DNA from 2 places in the Actinotignum sp. usb-actsch-rep-73 genome. Region 1 is predicted to be linked to the other one. Evidence: riboswitches for the same ligand, from Rfam matches in the RefSeq annotation. Region 1 holds a riboswitch; the other holds the start of a gene.
The links. Region 1 has a riboswitch for ZMP and ZTP ahead of glyA (serine hydroxymethyltransferase). Riboswitches for the same ligand answer to the same signal wherever they lie in the genome.
Positions count from the first base shown of each region.

Region 1 (7,662 bases):
ACGCCCGAACTACATCACCTGCTCGGATCCGCGAACACTGCTCTGGCCACACCACCCGATTTCCGGGGAAGTTCGCCCCGACCCGTTGTATTCGGCAAGCCGTGACTTGGAGTGGCAGACGATCAAGTAACTGCCCTCCGCCGTTAGTTCACGAGGCCGGGCAGGCTGAATACGACTGTGGGGGAACACCAGATGGTGTTCCCCCACTTCGCTTGTTCATGCTCGAGTTGAAAAGAAATCCAGAAGATTCCCTTCCGGGCCCCACGACAGCCCTAGCGGTCAAACCTGGTAGGTCACGGTGAGTGGTGCATGATCAGAGAATCGCTGGTCGTAAGCCTGAGCACGCCCGATCGCGAATGTAGTCGCGGTCGATGCCAGAGTCGGAGTTGCATAGTGATAGTCGATGCGCCAGCCCGTGTCGTTATCGAAGGCTTTGCCTCGCCACGACCACCACGTGTACGGCCCCTGCACGTCACCGGCTAGGTCACGAACAACGTCATGCCAGCCGGCATCGACCCAATCGTTTAGGAATACGATTTCCTCGTCCAAGACACCCGCACGTTTATTGTGGTTCGGCATCCAGTTCTTTATGTCCTGACGTGAGCGAACAACGTTGTAGTCACCGCAGACGACAGCCTTTTCACCCGACGCAAGAATCTCAGCCATGCGCTCGCCAATGCGAGGCAGATGAGCCATCTTCGCTTCTTGCTTCGGCGTATCCTTTTCACCCGAATGGAAGTATGCGGACACAACACGAACACTCTGAGAGTTCGCGGTGACAACGGCTTCAATCCAACGCCCAGAGTCAACGTCAGTGTCCGCGTCCCCCAACCCTGCGCGAACATCATCTAGGGTTGCACGGCCTCGTCGCACTGCAATCGCAACACCCGCGCGACCTTTGATGCGACACGGCTCGGTGGCAAGCAACCACTCTTGCCCCAAGATGTCTTCGGTGATCTGAGTATCGGCGCGCACTTCCTGCATCAGCAGAACATCCGGGTCTTCGACCGCAATCCAATCAAGAAAACCACGTTTTACCGCTGCGCGGATCCCGTTCAGGTTAATGCTTGTAATCTTCACGCTTATCCCTTGTGCGTTGAATTCGGCAGGGTGTCAGTCGCCCAGCGTGGCAACCATGACCGCCTTGATCGTGTGCATACGGTTTTCTGCCTGATCGAAGACGATCGAAGCGCCTCCTTCGAAGACCTCGTCGGTCACTTCGATACCATCCATACCGGTGGCTTCAAACAGCTGCTCACCGATCACGGTCTTACGATCGTGATACGCCGGCAGGCAGTGCATGAACTTTGCCTGCGGGCCAGCCTTTTCCATCAGCGAAGCATTCACCTGGTAGTCACGTAGCATCTCGATGCGTTCATTCCAGACATCTTTCGGCTCGCCCATCGACACCCAAATGTCAGTGTGGACGAAGCCAACACCCGCAACACCTTCATCAACCTTGTCGGTCACCGTCACCTTCGCACCGGTTTCTTCGCCAATACGGCGTGCGTGAGCGATGCATTCTTCATCCGGCCAAAGTTCACGCGGCGCAACAATGCGGACATCAGCTCCGATCAACGCGCCATTGACCAGCAGGGACCGACCCATGTTGAAACGAGCATCACCAACGTAGGCGTAGGACACCTGATTCAGAGGCTTACCCGCGTGTTCACGCATGGTCAGTGAATCGCAGAGCATCTGAGTCGGATGCCAGTCATCGGTCAGACCATTCCACACCGGAACACCGGAGAGCTCCGAAAGAACCTCAACCTTTTCCTGCTCATCACCGCGGTATTCGATACCGTCAAACATGCGACCCAGAACGCGAGCGGTATCAGCAGTCGACTCCTTGTGTCCCATCTGCGAACCGGAAGGATCTAGATAGGTGGTGTGTGCCCCCTGATCGAAAGCTGCCACCTCGAAGGAGCAACGCGTGCGCGTCGACGTCTTCTCGAAGATCAGCGCAATATTGCGCCCCTTGAGGTGCTGAACCTCGGTACCATTCTTCTTCGCGGCTTTGAGTTCAGCTGCCAGATCAATCAAAGACAGCCATTCGGCAGGAGTGAAGTCGATTTCGCGGAGGAACGGACGACCATGAAGAGCGTGAGGCATGGATGCTCCTTGTGAGATTGTGTAGGTCTGAAAGTAGGAACGTTGAACGTTCGAGGCGTCAAACGTTAAACGCGTGCGGGTAAAGTATCGCGCACAATCGGGCAAGTCATGCAGTGCGCCCCGCCACGTCCGCGGCCAAGTTCATTGCCGGGGATCGTAATGACCTCGAAACCCTGGTCCGAGAAGTAGTCGTTCGACACCGTATTTCGTTCGTATGACATGACGACACCGGGCTCTAGGGCAAGGAGATTCGAACCGTCATTCCACTGTTCGCGTTCGGCGGTCAAAGAATCCGTGGGGACCGTCAGCACGCGGATGGAATCGAATCCCAATCCGGCAGCGATGACGTCATACATCTCATCAGCTTCGTGAACGGTGATATCCAATTCGCCAGCAGCACCGGGGCGAATCACCTGAGTACGAACCTTCCCCAACCCGGCATAGGCAGTAAATGTTGCTTCATCGAGCATCGTGAAAATCGTGTCGAGGTGCATCTGAGCACGCTTCTTTTCGATCTGCAAAACAATCACGGTGGACGCTACTTCGCCGGCAAAAAGCCTGCGAGCAAGACGTTCAATTCCCTGTGCAGTCGTACGTTCTGAGGCGCCAATAATCAGTGTGTCGTTTCCAGCGTTAATGATGTCGCCACCTTCGATTGTGGCCTGGCCGTCAAGAGTCCCGTGATTCCAGAAGGGGATGTTGAGATCAGCGAAACGCGGGTGCAACCGGTAGACGATCTCTTGGTTGATCGTTTCGCGACGACGAGCCTGTTTCCGCATAGACAAAACCGCAACTCCCCCGCCGATCCACGACGAGGTGTCACGAGTGAACAGGTGGTTCGGCAACGGGGCAAGAATGAAGTCATCCAAGTCCATTCCGGAGATCCAGGCGGACTTCGGTTCATCGATCTGTTCTAAAAGCTCACGCTTCGTCATGCCGGCAATCAAGATCTCGGCAAGGTGAGACGAATCCAGTCCGGCTGTAAAAGCGCGGAGTGAATCCAAAGCTGCAGGACCAACCGTTTTATCGGTGAAAACGAGTTCCAGGGCTTCATCACGACCGCCTGGAACTTCGAGGGCTTCAGTCAAAAGAGTCGAAAAATCAAGAACCTCGATGCCATGACGACGCATCTTTGAGGTCATCGCATCGTGTTCTTCTTGGGCGCGCTCCAACCAGATCACGTCATCGAAGAGGAGTTCTTCCATGTTCGTTGGCGTAATACGCGACATTTCGTTACCGGGACGGTGAACGAGGACTGTCTTCAGCGCACCAACTTCAGATGTGACTGACGGATTCAATGAACTCACTATCTTCAACTCCAACATATGTGGCACTGGGGCGGAGCCTCAACGCCAAGGCTCCACCCCACCACCACAAACAGTTACGCGAGGCGCTCTGCTGCCTCGACAACGTTCGTCACCAGGAGCGCGCGAGTCATGGGACCTACGCCCTTCGGGTTCGGGGACAACCACGATGCGACCTGGTCAACACCGTCTGCAACGTCGCCGCGCAGGCGAGCCTTACCGTCTTCACCTTCAACGCGGGATACACCAACATCGAGCACTACTGCGCCCGGCTTCACCATGTCTTTGGTGATCAGTCCAGCACTACCCGCTGCGGCCACGACAACGTCCGCCTGACGCACGTGAGCAGCAAGATCCTTCGTGCCGGTGTGGCAGACGGTGACGGTTGCATTGATTTCCTTGCGGATCAGTAGCAAACCAATCGAACGGCCAACAGTGACACCGCGACCAACAACGCACACATCCTTGCCACGAAGGTCAATGCCGTGTCGTTCCATCAGTTCGATGACGGCGCGAGGCGTGCACGGAAGCGGAGTATCGATCGGCCCAGAGCCACGAAGAACCAAGCGACCAAGGTTCATCGGGTGCAGGCCATCTGCGTCCTTCGCAGGATCAATGCGTTCTAGGATCGCGTTCTGGTCGATGTCCTTCGGCAGTGGCAACTGAACGATGTAGCCCGTGCATGCCGGGTCAGCATTCAACTGGTCAATCGCTGCTTCAATTTCAGCCTGCGAAGCCGTTTCCGGCAGGTCAACGCGGATGGATTCGATACCCACTTCAGCGCAGTCGCGGTGCTTGCCCGCAACGTAGGACACCGAACCGGGATCTTCACCGACGAGGATCGTGCCAAGGCCGGGCACAACACCACGAGCGCGGAGATTCTTCACACGCTGGGCAAGTTCCGCCTTGATTGTGGCAGCTGTACCCGCACCGTCGAGGACCTTAGCGGGCCCTTCCCAGGGAGCCCTCATTCGCCAAGTCCAACGTAGAGCGGACGAGCGTCGGTCAGAGCCTTCACGCGTGCGCACAGGCCGTCAACGTCAACCGATGCGCCCGATGCCCCCTGAACCAGCGTGGTGCCGATGATGTCGGCGACCTCAGCGAAGTCCTTGGCGTCGAAGCCACGGGTTGCTAGAGCCGGCGTGCCGATACGCAGACCGGAGGTGCGCATCGGGGGACGCGGATCAAAGGGAACTGCGTTGCGGTTGACGGTAATGCCGACCTCGTGCAGAAGATCTTCTGCGTCGCGACCGTCCAGCTTCGATTCGACGAGGTCAACGAGGACCAAGTGAACGTCGGTACCACCGGTGACCAACTTGATGCCGGCTGCTTTCGCATCGTCTGCATTGAGACGATCAGCCAGTAGCTGAGCACCTTCGAGAGTGCGACGCTGACGATCCTTGAATTCTTCGGTCTGCGCGACCTTCATGGCGATTGCCTTTGCGGCAATCGCGTGCATGAGCGGACCGCCCTGCTGGCCGGGGAAGACTGCGGAGTTAATCTTCTTGCCCCACTGCTCGCCACGAGACGACAGAATCATGCCCGAACGCGGGCCACCGATCGTCTTGTGGACGGTAGTGGTGACAACGTCAGCGTGCGGGACTGGGCTGGGGTGCAGGTCTGCTGCGACAAGGCCGGCGAAGTGTGCCATATCGACCCAGAGTGCTGCGCCGACCTCGTCAGCGATCTCACGAAATGCCGCAAAGTCCAGATGACGCGGGTAGGCGGACCAGCCGGCGATGATGACCTTGGGGCGCTCACGCAGAGCAGCTTCGCGCACCTGCTCAGCCTCGATACGCATGGTCTGACGGTCGACCTCGTAGGCCACCGCGTTGTAGTTTTTGCCGGAGAAGTTGATCTTCATGCCGTGGGTCAGGTGACCGCCGTGAGCGAGGGACAGGCCAAGAATCGTGTCGCCCACGTTTGCCATCGCCATCAGGGCTGCAGCGTTTGCCTGCGCGCCGGCGTGTGGCTGAACGTTGACGAAGTCGGCACCCTTGAAGACCTGTTGTGCGCGCTCGATCGCAAGGTTTTCTGCGACGTCAACGGCTTCACAGCCACCGTAGTAGCGACGACCCGGGTAGCCTTCCGCGTACTTGTTCGTCAACACGGATCCCTGCGCTTCTAGGACTGCGCGCGGGACGAAGTTCTCTGACGCAATCATTTCGAGGGTCGCCCGCTGACGTGCCAGTTCAGCGTCGAGCACAGCCTGAATCTCGGGATCCAGCTGGGCAAGGGTCATGTCATTAAGGGAATCCATTGGGTTCTCCTGCTCCTTGAACTGCCGATTTCTCGGTCGGCGCCTTAGCCCAGGCGGGCGGCTATGGTGCCTGTTCATCGCTCCCCGGTGGTTTCCCACCTGTTCGCCAGTCACGACTCATCCACCATATCGCGAAGCGACCAGTTCGCGCACTGCCTTCCCACGTACGAGGCCACCTCCATCTAGGCACTCCCAGCCTGCTATGGGGCGGATGTGGCGAAAGCCGAAACCGTCGCTCACACTCACCAGCGAGAAGCGGTCTCGGCCTCGTGAATCAATTCCTCAGCAGTGCGTGCGTCACGCATCCGCCTGGGGAATAGACGAAAACTAGCGGGAGAACACCACGGTTCGCGTGCCGTCCATAAGGACGCGACGCTCGGCGTGCCAACGGACTGCCTGAGCCAAAACGCGACGCTCCACATCCTGGCCAAGCGCCACCATGTCCGGCGTGGAGTCGGCGTGCGTCACGCGCGTGACGTCCTGCTCGATGATCGGGCCCTCGTCCAGGTCGGCGGTCACGTAGTGTGCGGTCGCACCAATGAGCTTCACGCCACGATCATGCGCCTGCGCGTACGGGCGAGCACCCTTGAACGACGGCAGGAACGAGTGGTGAATATTGATGACGCGCCCCTGCATTTCTTCGCAGACCTTCTCAGACAGAATCTGCATGTAGCGTGCCAGAACAACTAGCTCCACCTTTTCCGAGCGGACCAGGTTGAGCAACTCACGCTCAGCGTCAGCCTTCGTTTCCTTCGTCACCGGAATATTCAGGAAGGGAACGCCGTAGAACTGAGCAACGGGAGCAAGATCCGGGTGGTTACCCACGACCGCGACAACCTCGATCGGCAGGCCCTGGCTACGCTGACGGTAGAGCAAGTCAGTCAGGCAGTGGCCCTCGCGCGACACCATGATGACCGTACGCAGGCGACGACCGAGGGCATCAATATGCCAGGTCGCATCAAAAGTCTTCGCAACCTTCGCCAGACCTTCTTCGACGGGACCTCGACCGACCGGCGAGTCAACCTCAATACGCATGAAAAACAGTCCCGAATCCGGATCCCCGAACTGCTGGGACTGAATAATATTGCCGTTCACACTGCCGATCACACCCGTCACCGCGTGGACAATACCCGGCTGATCCGGGCAGGACAGCGTGATGACAAGCTTCGTGTTTTCTACGGTCGATTCACTCATGGGTACAGATTAGCGGAGGCGGACGAGATCGGGTCGGACCGCCCGGCCCTCAGTCGCGGAGGCGGTCGGCCTCGCGGAGCATCGCGAGGGCCCCCTTCTCGTCGACGATGAGGGCGTTCGCGATTCCGATCCGCAAGGAGACGACCAGGGGCAGGGCCTTCGCTTCGCCCCAGCCTATCGCGAGGGAGCGCTTCGACGTCCGCACCGCGTCGAGGGAAACAGCGATGGTGCGCTTTTCGAGCTCAGGTGAGATCGCGTTGCCGTCAACGTCGACGACGTGGGAGAAGAGATCGGTGACGGCGCCGAGCTCGCGCATCCTCTGCATGCCCTCCGCCGTGAGGAAACCCGAGCGGACGAGGACCGACCCCGGCTCGAGGATGCCGGGCGAGAATACGACGAGGTCGGCCCTCGGGCCGGCGTCCAGAGTCGCCGCGACCGAGGGCTCGCGCAGCAGTCGGACGCTGAGCTCGGGGTCCGTGACGATCGCCGGGGCGGGGAGCATGTGGCCGACGCCCTGCCCGCGACGCGCCATGAGACCGATCGAATCGGCCACCTCGTCGTCGTTCGAGCGGACGAGGCCGCCGTACATCTGGTAGACCTCCAGGCCGCTCGTCCATTCCTCGGGCATCGCCCGGGCGACCGCGGTGAGCGATCGGCCCCAGGCGATGCCGAGGGATTGCGGAAGCGGGCGTTGGGCGGTGATGTAGTCGGCCGTCGTCGCCGCGACGAGGGCGCCGGTCGCCGCCTCGGAGTCCTGGCTGCGGACGACGAAGACCTCTGAGATCCCGAAGC
Region 1 is NZ_JBHNPV010000080.1:8,148-15,809, forward strand. Features, by position in the region: gene AC5RE1_RS07205 (YhjD/YihY/BrkB family envelope integrity protein) at 1-130, shown strand, start outside; gene AC5RE1_RS07210 (exodeoxyribonuclease III) at 280-1,086, opposite strand; gene argF (ornithine carbamoyltransferase) at 1,114-2,112, opposite strand; gene AC5RE1_RS07220 (arginine deiminase) at 2,178-3,410, opposite strand; gene AC5RE1_RS07225 (bifunctional methylenetetrahydrofolate dehydrogenase/methenyltetrahydrofolate cyclohydrolase) at 3,494-4,387, opposite strand; gene glyA (serine hydroxymethyltransferase) at 4,384-5,676, opposite strand; ZMP/ZTP riboswitch at 5,717-5,800, opposite strand; gene purU (formyltetrahydrofolate deformylase) at 6,004-6,870, opposite strand; partial or broken gene AC5RE1_RS07240 (sugar-binding transcriptional regulator) at 6,920-7,662, opposite strand, start outside.

Region 2 (7,662 bases), on a different contig from region 1:
TTATCAACGTTCCGCGTCGTGGGATCGGCGCAAAAGCTGAAGACGCTATCGCAGTCCATGCTTCTCGATACGGTATTTCCTTCGGCCAAGCTGTCCGAGACGTCTGGGAAAGCGAAGGATGCCCGCTGGGTGAAAGTGAAGGTATTGAATGGCAATATCCGACGGTCAGTCAAAGCGATGCGACATCGCTCGTCGATGTTGCCACCTCTTCTGATTCTCCTTCGGGTAAACCTTTCCCATCGAACGCCACAGACTTAGGGAAACAAACAAGCGAGCCTTCCCTTGTTGAGTCTGAAACACCGGGGGCCATCGTAGACAATGCGCTCAGTGCGTGGGCAGACGTAGAGGTACGTACATTCGAGCAAAATCCGCCGGATGCTCAAGATGTAAACTCGGCCTCGTCGATCGGAAATTTGCCCAGCCGGCAGTTGCCCCCCAGTGGTGAACAGCGCGAGGTCCTTGGCCTTTCTCCGCGAGCGCGAAAGTCGATTGCTGCGTTCTGGGGTCTTATCGAATCTACTCGGCAAGCAAGTGAAAAGGGTGTGTCGACTGCCGATATTCTCGAGGAGATCTTGGATAAGACGGGATACCTCGCTACGCTACGAAAGTCGGAGGATCCTCAGGATGCTTCGCGCGTGGAAAACCTTGCAGAATTGCACTCAGTAGCGATTGATTTCGCGCACGTGAACCCGCGCGGTAGTTTGGTCGACTTCCTTGAGCGAGTCGCACTCGTTGCAGATTCGGATCAAATTCCATCTGAAGACCAGCGAAGTGGTCAGGTGACGTTGATGACAGTGCATACAGCGAAGGGGCTGGAATTCCCCATCGTGTTTGTCACCGGCATGGAAGATGGGACCTTCCCGCATCAAAGGTCGCTTGGGGATGAGTCTGAGCTTGCGGAAGAGCGTCGCCTTGCGTACGTGGCAATTACGCGTGCGCGTGAGCGACTGTATCTGACTCGAGCCTCTATTCGCTCAGCTTGGGGTAGTCCGCAAGAGATGTTGCCGTCCCAGTTCCTCGCAGATATTCCGCCGGAGCTATGCGATATTCGCCGATCCTCAACTGCAAGTGAACGACTGCGTTCGCGCGAAAACTCCTGGGGGAGCGGATGGGGATCGGGCTCCTACTCTTCGCACACCGGTCGTGCCTTGGATGATGATGGGCCAGTTTTTGGCTCCGGTAAAGCAGAAACTGCCTCTCGAGTCACAGGTATTCGAACCGGGAAAACCATACGCATGGGTGCGCAACAAACGTCACGCAATACGCACCGACCACTCCTTGACTTGAAGGTTGGCGATAGGGTTAAACACGCGAGTCTGGGGGAGGGAACTGTTGTTGGCCTCGAAGGTCAGGGGAAAACAACGGTTGCTCGGGTCAAATTCAGCGAAGCGGAGAAGCGCCTGCTTCTTCGAGTTGCACCCCTAGAAAAAATCTGAATCGAACATAAATTGGCGTTCTTAGGACGAACGGCCTAAATGGTCGTTAGTCTGTTCAATGACAAGCCATAGATGACAAAGGAGTCCACCCGTGGACCTGTATGAATACCAAGCACGTGACATGTTTCGAAAGCACGGCGTTCCCGTACTGCCCGGGCTTACCGCAACGACTGTCGAAGAGGCGCGCACAGCGGCAACTCGTCTGCTCTCAGATGGCGCCGAGCTTCTCGTCGTCAAAGCGCAGGTGAAAACCGGTGGCCGCGGAAAGGCAGGTGGCGTCAAACTTGCTTACACTGCCGCAGAAGCCGCTGAAAAAGCAGAGGCAATTCTTGGACTCGATATCAAGGGACATATCGTCAAAACCCTGCTGATCGCATCGGGTGCCGACATCGCCGAGGAATACTACTTCTCGATCCTCCTTGATCGATCGAACCGTCGCTACCTTGCAATGTGCTCCCGCGAAGGCGGTATGGACATTGAAACCCTGGCGAAGGAACGCCCCGAAGCCCTAGCTCGCGTGCCTCTGAACCCCGTCATCGGAATCAACGATCAAGTGGCACGGGAGATCTTGACGCAAGCGGGATTCCCCGCTGAACGCCAGGATCCCCTCATTCCGGTCCTCGTCCTGCTCTGGGAAACCTACCGCGACGAGGACGCAACCCTTGTCGAGGTCAATCCTCTTGTCACTGCCACCGACGGTACCGTGTGGGCAGTCGACGGCAAGGTCAGCCTGGACGACAACGCCCGCTTCCGCCATCCGGAACACGAAGAACTCGTCGACCGAGCCACCCAAGATCCCCGCGAGGCGCTGGCGAAGGAAGCCGGACTGAACTACGTGCGCCTCGAAGGTGAAGTTGGCATCATCGGTAACGGTGCTGGTCTGGTCATGTCAACCCTCGACGTCGTTGCGATGGCCGGTGAAGATCTTGGCGTAAAACCGGCAAACTTCCTCGATATCGGTGGCGGTGCTTCGGCTGAAGTGATGGCAAAGGGCCTCGACATCATCCTCGGCGACGAGCAGGTTCGCTCTGTCTTCGTTAACGTTTTCGGTGGCATTACCGCATGTGACAAGGTCGCGGAAGGCATCATCGGAGCTCTCGAAGTTCTTGGCGACTCTGCGACGAAGCCTCTGGTGGTTCGCCTCGATGGAAATAAGGTCGCCGAAGGTCGAGCGATCCTCCAGGCGGCGAACCATCCGTTGATCCACATGGTTGAGACCATGGACGATGCCGCACGACGTGCAGCTGAACTTGCTGCCGAGGCCGTTGCTTCACGGCCGGCTCAGAACTGACCAGACGAAAGACAAAGGACGAAAAGAATGTCGATTTTCCTTAACTCTGACTCCCGTGTCATCGTCCAGGGTATGACGGGCGCTGAAGGCCGCAAGCACACGCAACGGATGCTGAGCGCCGGCACGACCATTGTTGCTGGCACTAACCCGCGCAAAGCCGGCACCAGTGTCGACTTTGACGTGGTTGGCTACGGCCCGGCCGCTGACCGGGTCGAAAACGGAACAGTGTCCGTACCCGTGTACGCCACTGTTGCTGAAGCAAAAGAAGCAACGAACGCGAACACTTCCGTCATCTTCGTTCCGCCGGCCTTCGCGAAGGGAGCCGCACTTGAAGCGATTGATGCTGGCATCGAAACGATCGTTGTGATCACCGAAGGTATTCCTGTCGCAGACTCAACCGTTTTCGTGTCGCATGCACTGAAGAAGGGTGTTCGTCTGATTGGCCCGAACTGCCCAGGCATCATTAGCCCAAACCAATCAAACGTTGGTATCACACCAGCAGACATCACCGGTCCGGGTCGCATCGGCCTAGTTTCTAAGTCCGGCACGCTCACGTACCAGCTCATGTACGAACTCCGCGACTTTGGTTTCACCACCTGCCTTGGCATCGGTGGCGACCCGGTGGTCGGAACCACCCACATCGATGCCTTGGCGGCGTTCGAAGCCGACCCCGACACCGATCTGGTTGTGATGATCGGCGAAATCGGTGGCGACGCAGAAGAACGAGCAGCTACCTGGATCAAGGAAAACATGACGAAACCCGTTGTCGCCTACGTTGCTGGTTTTACAGCCCCCGAAGGCAAGACCATGGGGCACGCTGGCGCGATCGTTTCCGGTTCTTCCGGTACTGCTGCGGCAAAGGCCGAGGCCCTAGAAGCAGTTGGTGTTCGCGTCGGTCGGACTCCGTCGCAGACCGCTCAGCTTGCTCGAGAAATCCTCTCAAAGTAGTTGCACACTATGCCGGTTTTGGCAGGGCAAACTGAAGAGGCCGGAAGCGAACAGAACACAAACTCTGCAAACGGAGTGGCCAGAACACAAACTCTGAAAGCGATCTGATCTCGCTTCCACACTGAGGTAGGTCTCAATCTGACGGTGGCCGGTGGTGCGAAAGCCCTACCGGCCACCGGTGCGTCATGATGGATAACGCTATGAACGTTACGCCTGAGACTTCACCAAGCGTCACCACAACGACGTACGCTCCGACGCGGAAAACTATTCGCGTGAGCATGCCTGACGGTTGGGCGCGCGCCATGCTTTCGGGCGTTGAAGCAGCATTCGTCGGTTGGGCTACCTGCGTTCTTATCGTCATGGGCTCCTTCCTGACGGTCGCGTCGAACCCGTGGGTGTCAAAAATCGGCTGGGACACGGTGTTCGCGTCCAGTTCGGATGTCTTCGGAGTCCTCTTCGGCGCATCAGTTCATACAGAAACCGTCACCTATCACGCCATCCCCACTCTTGTGTCGATCGGCCTCGTTGTGTTGCTCCGACTCTTCTTGCGCGGAGGCGAAGAGTTCTCGCCATCGTCGAACTGGTTCGCCGTTCCTGCTTTCACTGTGATGACCGCTTTCCTGATCGGTTCGGGTGCTTCGTATGTGCGCTGGTGGGAAGCGATGCCGGGTGCCCTATTCGTTTCGCTTCTCGCGTCGGCGTGGGCGTTTTTTTCTTGTGGTGACCATCCACTTCGCCGGTGGGGAGTCCCGCGCCTCATTCGTTTAGGAATTCGCGAGGCCGCAATCGCACTCACAGTCGTCGTCGGATCTGCGGCGGTTCTTACTCTGATCGCCCTTCTTACTCATACCTCACAAATCGCGGGGATCCACCAGCTCCTGCTCACGACATCTCCAATTGAGGACGCGCTTGTTGGACTCGGTCAGTTATTTTTCGCCCCAACAATCTTGGCGTGGACGTTGGCTTGGTTTGCTGGACCCGGATTCTGGGTCGGAGTCGATGCGCTTCATTCGCCCACGTCAGCCCCAACTTTGCCGATCCCAGGTATCCCTGTCTTGGGCGCGATGCCCAATATCACTCCAAGCTATTGGACGATCCTCGTTCCGATTGCGATCGGTTTTGGCATCGGTATGTGGCGCGGAAGGAAGCGTCGGCAAGCATCGCTTCGTGAACAGTTTGTTCTTTCCGCTGTCGCATTTGTCGTGATCGGTGTTGGCTTCTGGATGTGGATGGCCATGTCAACCTTTCAGCTGGGGGCGACGCGCATGGCATTCCTAGGGCCGCATGTCGGTCCGACTACTGTGGCTCTGCTCAGCGAAGTTGGTTTGGCGTTTGTATTTGGTTGGGTGATCGTTCACCCGCGCTCGTTGAAGTGGATGCGCGATCAATGGGAGCTTTCGCTTCTTGACGCTGGGCAAACGGCTCCGTCTTCGACCGCGCTTGTTGAAGAATCGCCCTCCGATGTTTCGGCTTCAGACGTGCCTGTTTCGACCGCGCTTGTTGAAGCAGAAGAGACTCCGGAACCGGATGAAATTGATACTGACCCGACCGAGGAAGAACTCGAGGTTTTGGTGAACAAGCGCGCCGATGACACCCTCAAAGAATCCCAGTCGGAACCTGAACTTGTTCCATGGACACCGACTCCCCAAGTTGTTGAGCCGACGGTGAAGTCTCCGGCTCAGCAGGAAGCTGAACAAGCGCGCTCCGAAGATGCGCTTGCAACTGAGCGTCTTGACCTCTCTTCGCTCTCGATCGGTGAACAAGCGCGCTTGGAAGAGAGCGAATGAACACCGAACCGACTCATTGATCTGTGCACGCTCCGCTTGAACAAGCGCGGTTAACTGTTCTGGTATCCGGCGAAGGCTCCAACAAGCGTGCGCTTGTTCAAGCGTGCGAAGATCCCGCGTTCGGCGCCACGGCGCTTCTAGTGGGTGCAGACAGGGAGTGTTCAGCGATCGACTGAGCGAAGGAACGAGGCCTCGCGCACTTTGTTTGCTAGTTTCTCACTTTGAAACGCGCGAAGACTGGGACGCTGAGCTTCGACGGAACCTTGAACAAGCGCGGTCGGCCTCGTCGATAACTGGCACGCGGAAGGCGAATGTGGGGCGAATCCCTCACTGGACCTGCTTGGAACGCACACGCGCTACGGGATACGATCGCCGTAGGTTGCAACTGGCGAGGGTGGATCACCACCGGGGAGCAACCCGAAGTACCCGTGAGGCGTCGCCCGCCTGGGCGCCGGGCATGATCAACCATTACTGGAGGAACCCATGTCCGTTCGCCTGGACAATCTCGAAGCTATTGACGTCCGCCCCATTACCCGCGCTCTTATTTCCGTCTATGACAAGACCGGTCTGATTGAGCTTGCCACCGCACTTGCTGGCGCTGGCGTTGAAATTGTTTCCACCGGCTCGACCGCCGCGAAGATCGCAGAAGCTGGCGTCCCGGTTACCCCCGTTGACGACGTCACCGGTTTCCCCGAGGTCCTCGAAGGTCGCGTGAAAACCCTTCACCCGATGATTCACGCGGGCATTCTTGCTGATCAGCGCAAGGCTGACCACCGCGAGCAGATCAGTGAACTCGGCGTGAAGGCATTTGACCTGGTTATTTGCAATCTCTACCCGTTCGCTCAGACGGTTGCCGGCGGGGGTAACTTCGACGAATGCGTCGAGCAGATTGATATCGGTGGCCCGTCCATGGTGCGTGCAGCGGCGAAGAACCATCCGTCGGTTGCAGTCGTGACCTCGCCCGATTCCTACGCTGCGGTTATTGAAGCTGCCCGGGCTGAAGGTTTCACGCTGAAACAGCGTCGCGAACTGGCAGCACGCGCCTTCGCACATACCGCAACTTACGATCTGGCCATCTCCGGCTGGTTTGCCGATCAGCTCGATCTGGACGATGTACGCGACGAATTGGACGAGGCCTGCGAAACCCACCTCGACGCTTCCGATGCTGCGTTCCTTGAGTCCCTCGGGTTTGCCATCGACGGGGAAGCCGAAGAAATCGTCGAAGCTGACGACGAAGAAGGCGAAATGCCGGCGTTCGTCGCCGATGCTTTCGAACGCGTTGACTCCCTGCGCTACGGTGAGAATCCGCATCAGAACGCTGCCGTGTACCGCGAGATTGCCGACGAAGAAGACCTCGACGAAAACGAGCTTCTGCCCGGCATCGCCAATGCTCGCCAGCTGCATGGCAAGGCAATGAGCTACAACAACTACACCGACGGTGACGCTGCTCTGCGCGCCGCCTACGACCACGAGCGCCCCTGCGTCGCCATCATCAAGCACGCGAACCCCTGCGGTATCGCCGTTGCCGACGACGTCGCCGAGGCACATCGCAAGGCGCACGCGTGTGACCCCGTCTCCGCATTCGGTGGCGTGATCGCCGTGAACCGCCCGGTCACCGTTGAACTGGCTAAGCAGATCGTCCCGATCTTCACCGAGGTTGTGCTGGCCCCCGGATACGACGAGGGTGCGCTCGAGGTCCTGTCTGCGAAGAAGAATCTGCGTGTCCTGGAAGTTGCTCCGCTGGCAGTCGGTGCCAGAGAGTTCAAGCAGATTTCTGGTGGCCTGCTGGTTCAGGACCGCGATGACATCGATGCAGTCGGCGACGATCCGGCAAACTGGACGCTCGTCGCAGGTGAAGCCGCGGATGCTACAACCCTAGCTGACCTTGAGTTCGCATGGCGCACGGTTCGCGCCGTCCGCTCTAACGCGATCCTGCTGGTTAAGGATGAGGCTTCGGTCGGCGTCGGTATGGGACAGGTCAACCGCGTTGATTCCTGCAAGCTTGCAGTCGAACGCGCAAACACGCTGGGAGGTCGCTCTACCGGTGACGCGGCCAAGGATGCGGGCGCAGATATTCAGTCCGCTGGCGGTGCGCGCGCAGAAGACATTCTTGGCGCAAAAACTGAGCAGCGTTCCATCGGCGCGGTTGCCGCATCCGATGCGTTCTTCCCCTTCGCTGATGGCCTGCAGGTCCTGATTG
Region 2 is NZ_JBHNPV010000023.1:16,827-24,488, reverse strand. Features, by position in the region: gene AC5RE1_RS01445 (UvrD-helicase domain-containing protein) at 1-1,436, shown strand, start outside; gene sucC (ADP-forming succinate--CoA ligase subunit beta) at 1,528-2,727, shown strand; gene sucD (succinate--CoA ligase subunit alpha) at 2,755-3,675, shown strand; gene AC5RE1_RS01430 (cell division protein PerM) at 3,954-5,462, shown strand; ZMP/ZTP riboswitch at 5,834-5,919, shown strand; gene purH (bifunctional phosphoribosylaminoimidazolecarboxamide formyltransferase/IMP cyclohydrolase) at 5,946-7,662, shown strand, end outside.
Region 2: it holds a riboswitch for ZMP and ZTP, as region 1 does, so the genes downstream of both, purH (bifunctional phosphoribosylaminoimidazolecarboxamide formyltransferase/IMP cyclohydrolase) here and glyA (serine hydroxymethyltransferase) in region 1, are expected to answer to the same signal.